Marinobacterium aestuarii: one gene and its partner. The protein of the gene in region 2 interacts with the protein of the main gene of each other region in a pairwise test. Links are inferred from orthologs where the notes say so. Each region holds a gene or a part of one and is shown on either strand. Other genes may lie near its edges.

Evidence for each region.
Region 1: the proteins of rlmKL (region 2) and typA interact in binary tests that used the Escherichia coli proteins (3 or more experiments, as listed by UniProt). The link is inferred for Marinobacterium aestuarii from one-to-one orthologs.

The regions. Positions count from the first base shown.
Region 1 is NZ_CP015839.1:4,708,723-4,715,957, reverse strand. Bases 4,253-7,235 are described here. They hold typA (translational GTPase TypA), read right to left. Parts: upstream 6,657-7,235; coding sequence 4,848-6,656; downstream 4,253-4,847. Other genes in these bases: glnA (glutamate--ammonia ligase), read left to right, coding at 7,095-7,235; A8C75_RS20605 (helix-turn-helix domain-containing protein), read right to left, coding at 4,253-4,351. Outside these bases: A8C75_RS20625 (TRAP transporter large permease), read right to left, coding at 1-409; A8C75_RS24300 (TRAP transporter small permease), read right to left, coding at 309-791; A8C75_RS20615 (TRAP transporter substrate-binding protein), read right to left, coding at 940-1,884; A8C75_RS20610 (sulfatase family protein), read right to left, coding at 2,045-3,589; more of A8C75_RS20605, read right to left, coding at 3,608-4,252. UniProt on the Escherichia coli protein: A 50S ribosomal subunit assembly protein with GTPase and nucleotide-independent chaperone activity, required for 50S subunit assembly at low temperatures, may also play a role in translation.
Region 2 is NZ_CP015839.1:1,670,854-1,674,751, reverse strand. The notes cover bases 977-3,898. They hold rlmKL (bifunctional 23S rRNA (guanine(2069)-N(7))-methyltransferase RlmK/23S rRNA (guanine(2445)-N(2))-methyltransferase RlmL), read right to left. Parts: upstream 3,545-3,898; coding sequence 1,409-3,544; downstream 977-1,408. Other genes in these bases: rmf (ribosome modulation factor), read left to right, coding at 3,792-3,898; A8C75_RS07475 (ammonium transporter), read right to left, coding at 977-1,050. In the rest of the region: more of A8C75_RS07475, read right to left, coding at 1-976. UniProt on the Escherichia coli protein: Specifically methylates the guanine in position 2445 (m2G2445) and the guanine in position 2069 (m7G2069) of 23S rRNA. Methylation occurs before assembly of 23S rRNA into 50S subunits.

The DNA of each region.
Region 1 (7,235 bases), 3.0 Mb from region 2 along the record:
ACAGAACGCTGGCAAAGATGGTGACGATGGCCAGCCCACCGGGCAGGTGGCCAACAAACTCATCGGCCAGATCCAGAATGCGCTGAGCCACACCGCCGGTGGCCATGAGGGTGCCCGCCAGAATAAACATCGGAATCGCCAGCATCGGGAAGCTGTCCAGAGACTGGTATGAGTCAATGGCGAGCTCGATGTTGTCCAGCCCGAGCATTGAAAAGCAGGCAACCAATATAATGCCCAGTGTCACTGCGACAGGCACCTGCAAAAAAATAAGGACAAAAAATGCCAGGATCGAAAGGCCAACTTCCAGACTACCCACGGTGTGCCTCCTTCTCGATAGCAGTGTTGTTCTCTGTATAGGTACTGGTATTTTTTCGGTTTTTTCTGATAGAGCGTGCAATGCTTTGAACAAGTCTGACGATGGTAAGACTGAAAATCAGGGGCATCATTCCAAACAGGATCCAGTAAGGGATTCCAAGACCTTCAGTGGTTGATCCCAGCATGCGGTGGAAAAGGCTGGCGCGATAGGATGCCATAATAAATGCCACGCAAAAGCCAATGAACAGTATTTTAGACAGTATCTCTATTACGAGTCTTTTTTTCGCCCAGGACGCTGTGGTTGGCAGTATATCTATAATGACATGACGATCAGATTTAACGGCCCAGGGGACGCCGATAAATACAATAAAGATCATTAGAGTACGTGATACTTCATCAGTGTATGCCGATGGAGAATTCAGGATGTAACGGAAGAAAACCTCGGCATTTAGCGTTATTGCAATGTACCCTAACATGCAACTGCAAAGGAACTCTTCGAACCGATCTTCAATAACGCGTAATATCTTCAGCATTAGAATTCCTCGCGTTTTACCCGAGTTCACTCAAAGTCCCTGGAGGGCCGAGACCTGCCCAGACTTTGAGTGTACCCAGGTAAATTTTTACTTACAGCTGATTAGATAATTCACGTTTCAGGACGTTGACGAATTCCATCTCTTCACTGCTGAAGTCCTGGGTTGCAATTGCGGTCGCACTGTCTGTAATCAGCTCAGCAAACTGCTGCTGTTCCTCGGCAGTGGGCACATAGACTGTGACGTTCTGTTCCTGGAGCTTGGCTACAGATTTTTCCAGAGCTTCATCGTACAGTGGTCGCGTTGTCATGACCGCTTCGTCCGCAGCTTGCTGGACCTTGGCCTGAAGGTCTGCGGGCATTTTTTCCCAGATCTTCCGGTTGATGGTCATGAAAGAGCCGTGGGGCTGGAAGTTCAGCATGTTGAACTGCTTGCCAACTTCACCCAGTGCAAAAGCAACCGAGGTAATCGGGGGGATTGCCAGGCCATCGACAGTGCCAGTCTGCAAGGCGGTATAGACTTCGGAAATGCCCAGGGTTGTGGCACCGGCGCCCAGCTGGGTGATCATGTCCCTTTCCACGGCACTGGGTGTGACGCGGATCTTGAGTCCCTGCATGTCGGCAGGCGAGTGTACGGCCTTCTCGGTGGTCAGAATGCCGCGGAACTCGAAAGGCACTACGTAGAGCAGATGCAGGTTCTTCTTGGCCATGTGCTTTTGCAGTTCATCGACCACAGGGCCACCCAGCTGACCATTGGGGTAGAAAAGATCGAGGGACTTTTGTGCATCACTGACGATATAGGGGATATCGAAGGTCCGCATGACGTTCACAACAGAGCCCAGGTTCGCGCCCGAAGAGTAAGCGCCCTGAACCGAGGAGCCCAGCTGCGTCTTTTGCAGCAGCTGGGTATCATTGCCCAGGGCACCACCGAAGCTGGCGTTTATATTGACATGGCCATCGCTGTATTGGGCGGCAAGCTGCTGGAAGGTCTCCAGAGTCTTGGCCCAGTGCGAGGTGCTGGGTGTAGTAGTCGCCAGCATCAAGTCATATTCTGCCGCCCCACTGATGGCCGATAGAGGAAGCAGGCAGGCGCCGACCAAGAAATTTCTGAGTGCTTTTTTGGGAAACATATAAAATATCCTTTTATAGTTTTGATGGTGTATTTTACGGTTTGAACGCTTGTTTTTTACTTGTGCACTTTTACAGTTGTAATTTATTCAAAATTTCTTCCGTGTTATGGCAGGGCGTATCACCAATCTCACGCATTTTCTTGTCCAGTTCCAGCGTCATCTTTCGTACTATATTTGCGTACTCCGGATCCTGATAGCAATTGAACAGTTCCAGAGGGTCCTTTTCACAGTCGAAAAGCTCCCACTCTTTTTCCTCACCGCCGGGGCTTGTTCCCGGAAGATCAAAGTCTTCGTTATACCAGTAAATCAGTTTGTATCTTTTGTTGCGGATCCCATAATGGGCGTAGGCATTATGGTGTTCGTCCTTATGCATCCAGTAGCGATGATAGGCCAGTTGCTGCCAGTCTTGCGGTGTATTGCCTTCCAATAGCGGTCTGAAGCTGGTGCCCTGCATATAGCTGGGTTCGGTCAGGCCGGCATAGTCCAAAAACGTCTGCGCGAAGTCGACATTGCAAATAATGTCATCACACACAGTGCCTGCTTTTATTTCCTTGGGATAGCGCACAAGAAATGGCATTTGGAATGATTCTTCGTACATAAAGCGCTTGTCGAACCAGCCGTGTTCGCCCAGGAAGAATCCCTGGTCTGAGGTATAGATGACGATAGTGTTGTCGGTCAGGCCATTCTCATCGAGATAATCCAGCATGCGGCCGACATTTTCGTCGATGGAGGCGATGGTGCGCAGGTAGCGTTTGATATAGCGCTGGTATTTGAAGTGGCTGAATTCCTGCTGGCTGCTGAATGTAAAAACTTCGCCGCTGTCTTTGTCAATCAGCCTGATCTGTGACACATCATCAGGGTTGGGAATCTTGCGCACGCTGCCGCCTGCAACCGCGATCTCGCCTACCTCAGCGCCGCCTTCGGGTTGTACGAGACCAAGGTCGTAATAGGTAATGTCCGACTCGATACGCATTTTTGCCGCGGCGGCGGCTTTGCTGCGGTTCTTGTAATCATCGTTGAAAGTATCGGGCACCTTGATGTCGTCCTGGTACAGGTGCCTGTGTTTGGCGTTCGGTTCCCAGGAACGGTGCGGTGCCTTGTGGTGGCACATCATGAAGAATGGCTTCGCGGGATCACGCTGATCCAGCCAGTTCAGGCACTTGTCCGTGATGATGTCGGTGGCGTAGCCGGACTCATGTACCGTCTGACCCATCTCGATCATTTCGGGGTCATGGTAATCGCCCTGTCCTGGCAAAACAGACCAGAAGTCGAAGCCTGTGGGCTCGTGAGCCGCGCCTTCTCCCAGGTGCCACTTTCCGACCATTGAGGTCTGGTAGCCATCGGTTTTGAGATGTTTGGCAACATTGGGGATATGCTTGTTGATCTTGCTATCCAGCGTCACTACGCCATTAACGTGATTGTAGGTTCCCGTCAGGATGCTGGCGCGGCTCGGTGTACAGATGGAATTGGTGACGTAGCAGTGATTAAGGCGCATACCCTCCTGCGCAATTCGATCCAGGTTCGGCGTCTGATTTATTCCATAGCCGTAGCAGCTGATGGCCTTAGAGGCGTGATCGTCCGCCATGATGAATAGAATATTTGGCTTTGAATTCATTAGTTCCTCCGTCATGGGTCAAGGAGTTTTCAGGCTGTTCGCCGCATCGTGCAGTATTTTTTTGTAACGACTGATGTGTTTTTCTTTATCGGGAACCTGTAGAGCGGCTTCGGCGATACAGATAAGGAATAAGGGACTGCCGTTTGCATCAAGGATGAGTTTTGCGAAGCGTCTGATGCCCCGAACATTACCTTCGATATCATAAGCTACATCACTGATGTCCGTGGACTCTATGATATCTTTTGCTTCGCTCTCGGTAATGAATTCCCGTTCAGTACCGGTACGAAAAAATGCTGTTTTGTCGAATGTCTCACTGACTTTTTCCCAGCCAAGGGCTTTCAAATAAAGACGGGAAGGGGAGTCGAGTTCATACATTGCACGTCTAAAACCTGGTTGTGCGCGCAAGCGAATTGCCAGATCCTTGTATTCGTTTTTTGAATGCCAAAGCAGGTGGTCGCTATCAATTAGAATCGATTCAGCCGTTTGCTGAGAGCTGTCAGCAATATCATTCAGAACCTGTTCCAGCTTTTTAAGATAATCGCTGGACATGGGCAGTGATTTTTTAAATTCAAAGTTGCTTATATAAGTTGTGTGACTCTGTCGCTGTATATAACCCGTCTGTTCAAGGGTACTGACGATTCTGAACAGGGTTGCCATGGCTATATTGCAGTGCCTGGCGATTTCAGTGAGCGATACGGGTTGTTGCCCACTGGTGGCGAAAAACTCCAGCACCTTGAGTGTTCTTTTAACGGGCTCTGACATGGTGGTTTCTGTCTTTAGTCGCTTTTAGTTATGGAGTGATAGTACGCCCGACCCAAACAAAAAGTCAATAATGAAATATTAAAAGCCAAATATGGAATATCTTGAGTTTGGTGGAGGCATCTGGTGGCTGGTTGAGAGCTTTTGGAGCCTGTGTGCTCGGGCGGGAATGCATTTTTTGCAGGCGGTATAGGGTAACTTATTGATTTTAAGTGTTTTTTATATCAGGCATCTTCAGCCTTGAGAGTGACTTTGTTTCAGATAGGGTTTTCAAATATGAAATTCCAATACGAAAAAGGCCGCCGAGACAGAATTCGGGCGGACTTTTGCCGCGGGTGGCAGGCCCGGCCTGAATGTTGTCAGGCCTCCAGCGTACCTCATGGCAGGCCCCGTGGTTTGCGCTGTGGCGGCATACAGGCACAAAAAAGGGGAGTACCTGGCGGCACTCCCCTTTTTACAAGACTATTAAGACCGGATCACTGCAGCTGCAGCGACCCGCTTACTTCTTGTTGCGCTTGCGCTCGTTTTCTTTCAGCAGCTTCTTGCGAATACGCAGGCCTTTGGGAGTTACCTCCACCAGCTCGTCGTCTTCGATGAAGTCCAGCGCCTGCTCCAGGGTGAAGCGGATCGCCGGAGTCAGCTGAATGTTTTCGTCGGTGCCGGAGGCACGAACGTTGGTCAGCTGCTTGCCTTTGGTCGGGTTCACGGCCAGGTCGTTGGTGCGGCTGTGGATGCCCAGGATCATGCCTTCGTAAACATCGGTGTTAGGCTCGATGCACAGACGGCCACGTTCCTGCAGGTTCCACAGGGCATAGCCCAGGGCCTTGCCGGTGACCATGGTCACCAGTACGCCGTTCATGCGCGAGGTGACTTCGCCTTCCTTGATCGGACCGTAGTGATCGAAGGTCGAGGTCAGGATGCCAGTACCGGAGGTCATGGTCAGGAAGATGGAGCGGAAACCGATCAGACCACGGGACGGAATCATGAAGGTCAGGCGTACGCGGCCCTTGCCATCCACTTCCATGTTGGTCATGTCGCCTTTGCGCTTGCCCAGCTCTTCGATAACCGAACCCTGGTGCTGCTCTTCAACGTCCAGCATAACCAGTTCGTACGGTTCTTCTACCTTGCCGTCGACGATCTTCTGGATAACTTCGGGGCGGGACACGCCCAGCTCGAAGCCTTCGCGACGCATGGTTTCGATCAGTACCGACAGGTGCAGTTCGCCACGACCGGAGACCTTGAATTTTTCAGGGGATTCGCCCTGTTCAACCCGCAGTGCCACGTTGTGGATCAATTCGCGCTCGAGGCGGTCCTTGATGTTACGGCTGGTGACGAACTTACCGTCCTGGCCTGCGAACGGCGAATCGTTGACCTGGAAGGTCATGGAAACGGTGGGTTCGTCGACGCTCAGCGGCGGCAGGGCTTCTACCAGGGACGGATCACACAGGGTATCGGAGATGTTGAGTCCATCGATACCGGTGATGCAGATGATGTCGCCGGCCTTGGCCTGCTGTACTTCAACGCGTTCCAGACCCATGTAACCCATGATCTTCAGAACCTTGCCGCTACGGACCTTGCCGTCGTGGTCGATAACCTTGACCTGGGCATTGACCGCGATCCGGCCGCGCTTGACGCGACCTACACCGATGACGCCAACATAGCTGTTGTAGTCCAGTGCCGAGATCTGCATCTGCAGCGGGCCATCCATGTCGACATCCGGCGGGCTGACGTGCTCAACCACGGCTTCGAACAGCGGTGTCATGTCATCGCTCATCTGATCGACTTCAAGACCTGCGATGCCGTTCAGGGCAGAGGCGTAAACGATCGGGAAGTCGAGCTGCTCGTCGGTGGCACCCAGGTTATCGAACAGGTCGAAGACCTGATCTACAACCCAGTCAGGGCGCGCGCCCGGACGGTCAACCTTGTTGATGACCACGATCGGGCGCAGGCCCTGGGCGAAAGCTTTCTGGGTCACGAAGCGAGTCTGGGGCATCGGGCCGTCGACGGCGTCAACCAGCAGCAGTACGGAGTCAACCATGGACAGAACGCGTTCCACTTCACCACCGAAGTCGGCGTGTCCCGGGGTATCGACGATATTGATCCGGTAACCGTTCCATTCAATGGCGGTGTTTTTCGCCAGAATGGTAATACCGCGCTCACGCTCCTGATCGTTGGAGTCCATGACGCGCTCAGCGCCTTCATCGCGTCGGCCCAGGGTACCGGACTGCTGCAGCAACTTGTCGACCAGTGTGGTTTTACCATGGTCAACGTGCGCGATGATGGCAATGTTTCTAAGCTTCTCGATCACCAGTTCTTACCTTCAAGAAAATCGGAAAGGCGGCATTATACGGGAGCGAAGCCGAACAAGCGATCAGCATATGATCAAAATGTGGCCAGTTGGGCAACTGTTTCTGTTTGCAGGGGGCTTCGCACGAAAAATACTCCGAGGGCCCCTTTTTGAGGCAGACAGCTTTGGAAGGGTTGCAGTATGATTGGGCTCGCTGATGCTCGCATGGGCAGAAAATACTGTAAATGACCCGTAGTAGTGCGCTGGCGTTCTTTTGTGCTTCATGTTGGTGCGCCGCTGGGGCTTCGTCGGGTCTGGATTGACCGAAAATGAAGCACTTAGGGCTTTTGTAGTGCTGGCACGGAGATTGCTCTTGCTACAGCCAAGAGGTTGTAGGCCGTTTTTAGCAGGACTGCAGAACCACGGATCTGACAGTTTCAACAGAGTGGAGAAAGGCAAATGTCAGAGAATACTCTGAATCTGATTAAAGAAAGCGAAGCTCGCTGGATTGATATGCGCTTTACCGATTTCAAAGGTAAAGAGCAGCATCTCACCATTCCGGTTTCGGACATGGGTGATGAATTCTTCGAAGACGGCAAA
Region 2 (3,898 bases):
CTGCGACAGCAGACTCACCCCGCCCAGACCGCCCAGCGCCTCACTGCCGAAGATACCCACGGCAATACCGCCCCAGGCACCACAAACACCGTGCAGCGGCCACACACCCAGCACATCGTCGATCTTCCAGCGATTCTGCATCAGCGTGAACAGCCAGACGAAAATAGCCGCCGCCACACCGCCCACCGCGAGCGCACCAATGGGGTGCAACAGATCGGAACCGGCACAGACCGCCACCAGACCCGCCAGCGGACCATTGTGGATAAAGCCCGGGTCATTGCGCCCCAGCACAAGAGCCACGATGATGCCACCGACCATGGCCATCAGGCTGTTCACCGCGACCAGTCCGGAAATGCCATCCAGCGTCTGCGCCGACATCACATTAAAGCCAAACCAACCGATACAGAGAACCCAGGCACCAAGGGCCAGGAACGGGATACTCGACGGTGGATGCGCCACCAGCCGCTCACCCCGGTAACGACCATGGCGATTCCCCAGCAGCAGCACCGCCACCAGCGCTATCCAGCCACCCACGGCATGCACGACAACGGAGCCTGCAAAATCATGGAACTGCGCCCCAAAACTCGCTCCTAGCCAGGCCTGAAAGCCATAGTTGCCGTTCCAGATAATGCCCTCGAAGAACGGGTACACGAAGCCGACCGTCAGCGCCGACGCCGTCAGCATGGGCCAGAAGCGCGCACGCTCAGCCACACCGCCGGAAATAATGGCCGGAATTGCTGCTGCGAAGGTCATCAGAAAGAAGAACTTGACCAGGATATAGCCGTTATTCTGCGCCAGCGTTGCCGCATCGGCGAAGAAAGTCACATCATAGGCCACCCAATAACCGACAAAAAAATACACCACGGCCGAGAAACCGAAATCGGTCATGATCTTGACCAGGGCATTGACCTGATTCTTGTGCCGAACCGTGCCGACTTCAAGAAAGGCAAAGCCCGCATGCATGGCAAACACCATGATGGCACCCAGCAGAATAAACAGCGTATTCGAACTCTGGATCAGGGTTTCAACCGCACTGTTGACAGTATCCAAGAACAACCTCCTAAGTCTCGAGTCACCCAAGCGACCCATGGCGCACCAATAAGGTGCATATTGTTATTAATTGACCCATCCCGGTGCAAGCCCCGCCATATCAGAACCTGCTTCCCTTCAGCCTTGCCCGAATCTCACAAACCACCACTTCCCGAGCGCTCAACGCACCTGACTGGAGCCCAACGAGCACTCAAATGGCGCATACCGAAACAACTCGCCCTAATTTAAAGCATTATTTGTGCCACCACATAGACCACAGAGGCCCTCCCCCGCGCAGCTCTGAAAAAACCGCTGCCACAACGCAAAACGCCGTATCAATGAGATACGGCGCTACTGCGTTACCTAATTCAACAAGCCGCTAGCCGGCGCGATGACGGATCTCAAAGCAAACATGAATGCTCTTGCTGCGCTTGAAGTCCGGATCCAGCGTCTTGGCGGTTATGTCCTGAATATCAAAATCGGCCAGCACTTCATAATCAAGCACGAAGCGACGGTAGTTGTTCGAGAACAGCAAAACACCGCCCGGTCGCAGCAGCTTCATGGCGGCCTGCACCAGGGATACGTGATCACGCTGGATATCCAGCACCTCCTCCATGCGCTTGGAGTTCGAGAAGGTCGGCGGATCCATGAATATCACATCAAAAGCCGCCGCACGGGGCTGATTCAGCCACTTGATGCAATCGGCCTGAATAAACTGATTGTCACCACCGGAAAAACCGTTCAGCCCCATGTTTTTCATTGCCCAGCCAAGGTAGGTGGCCGACATATCCACACTGGTGGTGGACTCGGCGCCCCCCAGGGCTGCATGCACCGATGCGGTGGCGGTATAGCAGAACAGGTTCAGCACATCCTTGCCCAGCGCCAGTGACTGAATACGGCGCCGCACGGGCCTGTGATCCAGGAAGAGCCCGGTATCGAGATAGTCATGCAGATTGACGCGTAACTTGCAGCCATGTTCCTGCACTTCAATAAAATGATCGGTCTGACCCTGGCGACCATACTGACTTGAACCCTGCTGGCGCCTGCGCTGCTTGAGCACCACACGCTCCTGCTTGACCCCAAGCACCTCGGGGATAACGCTGATCACATCCTGCAGCCGCTCGAAAGCCTTGCGCGGGTCGATGGAGCTCGGTGGCGCATACTCTTGCACATGCACCCAGTCACCGTAGCAATCCACCGCAACGGCATACTCCGGCATATCCGCATCATAGAGGCGATAACATTCGATCTGCTCGCGCTTGACCCACTTGGACAAAGCCTTAAGGTTCTTTTTCAGGCGGTTGGCAAACATCTGCGCCTGCTCGCTGATCGGCGTGCCCGGCTCCAGCGGCAGGGGACGGTCCCGCTCGGCATGCAGCGTAAACAGAAACAGACCACACTCGATGGCGCCGTTATACAGTTTGTACTGACGATCGACCTTGAGACCTATGACCTTGCACTGATCCGCATTGCCGCTGAAGATCGCCACCTTCCAGCCGCCAAACTGGCGCTTGAGGCGCTCCCCCATCTGGCGGTACATATACATCAGCTCGGTTTCATCACCGATACGCTCGGCATAAGGCGGGTTGGTCACCAGTAGACCCGGGCCCGGGGCCGGCGCACCCAGCTCCACCATATCCTGCTCGCGCCAGTCGATAACCCGAGCAAGGCCCGCCTGCTCGGCGTTTTGTGCCGCAAGCTGCAAAACGGAAGCATCGCGATCATAGCCCGTGAAGCGCACCGTTAGCGCCGCCAGCCCCGCATCACGGCGTTTGACAGCCTCTGCCTGCAGCTTTTGCCACTGACTCTTGTCGTGCTGCAGCCAGCGACTGAAACCAAAGCGCTCGCGCAGCAGACCCGGCGCGACATCCGCCGCCATCATGACCGCCTCGATCAGCAGCGTGCCTGAGCCGCACATCGGATCCAGCAACTGCGGATGCGTTGCCGCCAGTTGCGGCCAGCCGGCACGATACAGCACCGCCGCCGCCAGGTTCTCCTTCATCGGCGCGAGACCTGCACGCTTGCGGTAACCGCGCCTGTGCAGGCTGCCACCGGACAGATCCAGCGCAATAGTCGCCTTGCCACTGTACAGATGCACATTGATACCCAGATCCGGCTCCACCCGATCCACGGTTGGACGGCTCCCCGTTGCCGCACGAATCTGATCCACCACCGCATCCTTGACCTTCTGAGCGCCGAAGTGCGTATTGATGATCTGCTCAGTGCGCCCGGAGAAGTCCACCGACAGGGTTCCCAGTGGGCGCAGGTGATCCAGCCACTGCACCTGTTGCACAGCCTCATACAACTCATCCGCCGTATTGACCGGACTCACCTGCAACGGCAGCAGTACACGGTTGGCAAGACGCGACCACAGGCAGACCCGATAGGCATCCCTCAGCTCGCCTGCGAAATAAACCCCTGCCTGCGTTTCCTTCACCGATGCCATACCGAGCATTTTCAGCTCATCCAGCAGCAGTCCTTCGATACCCTTGGGACAGGTTACAAAAAAATTCATCAGCCACGCTCTTCAAGTTGTTTCACACAGCTAGCCCCCGGAAAATGCGGCACGCAGCTGAGTCGAGAAATTCATTCAAACTTAATACTTTAGCAATGAAAATAATTCATTAACTGACTATATCTGGCGACAGTAATTTAACTTACTGATAAATATGTAGTTTCTAGCCATTTCGAGCATAAGCACTATTGCCTTGCCCATCCTCATAGTTTTTTAGGATCGTAACTGCCGCCAAATTCCGTTATCAATGAAAGCTGTGGTACACGAGAGGATCTGCCACATCTGCTGGGAACAGACGGTTAGGCCTGTTCCCGGATTTAGAATTTTAGAGAGGCGTACTATGAAGACACAGAA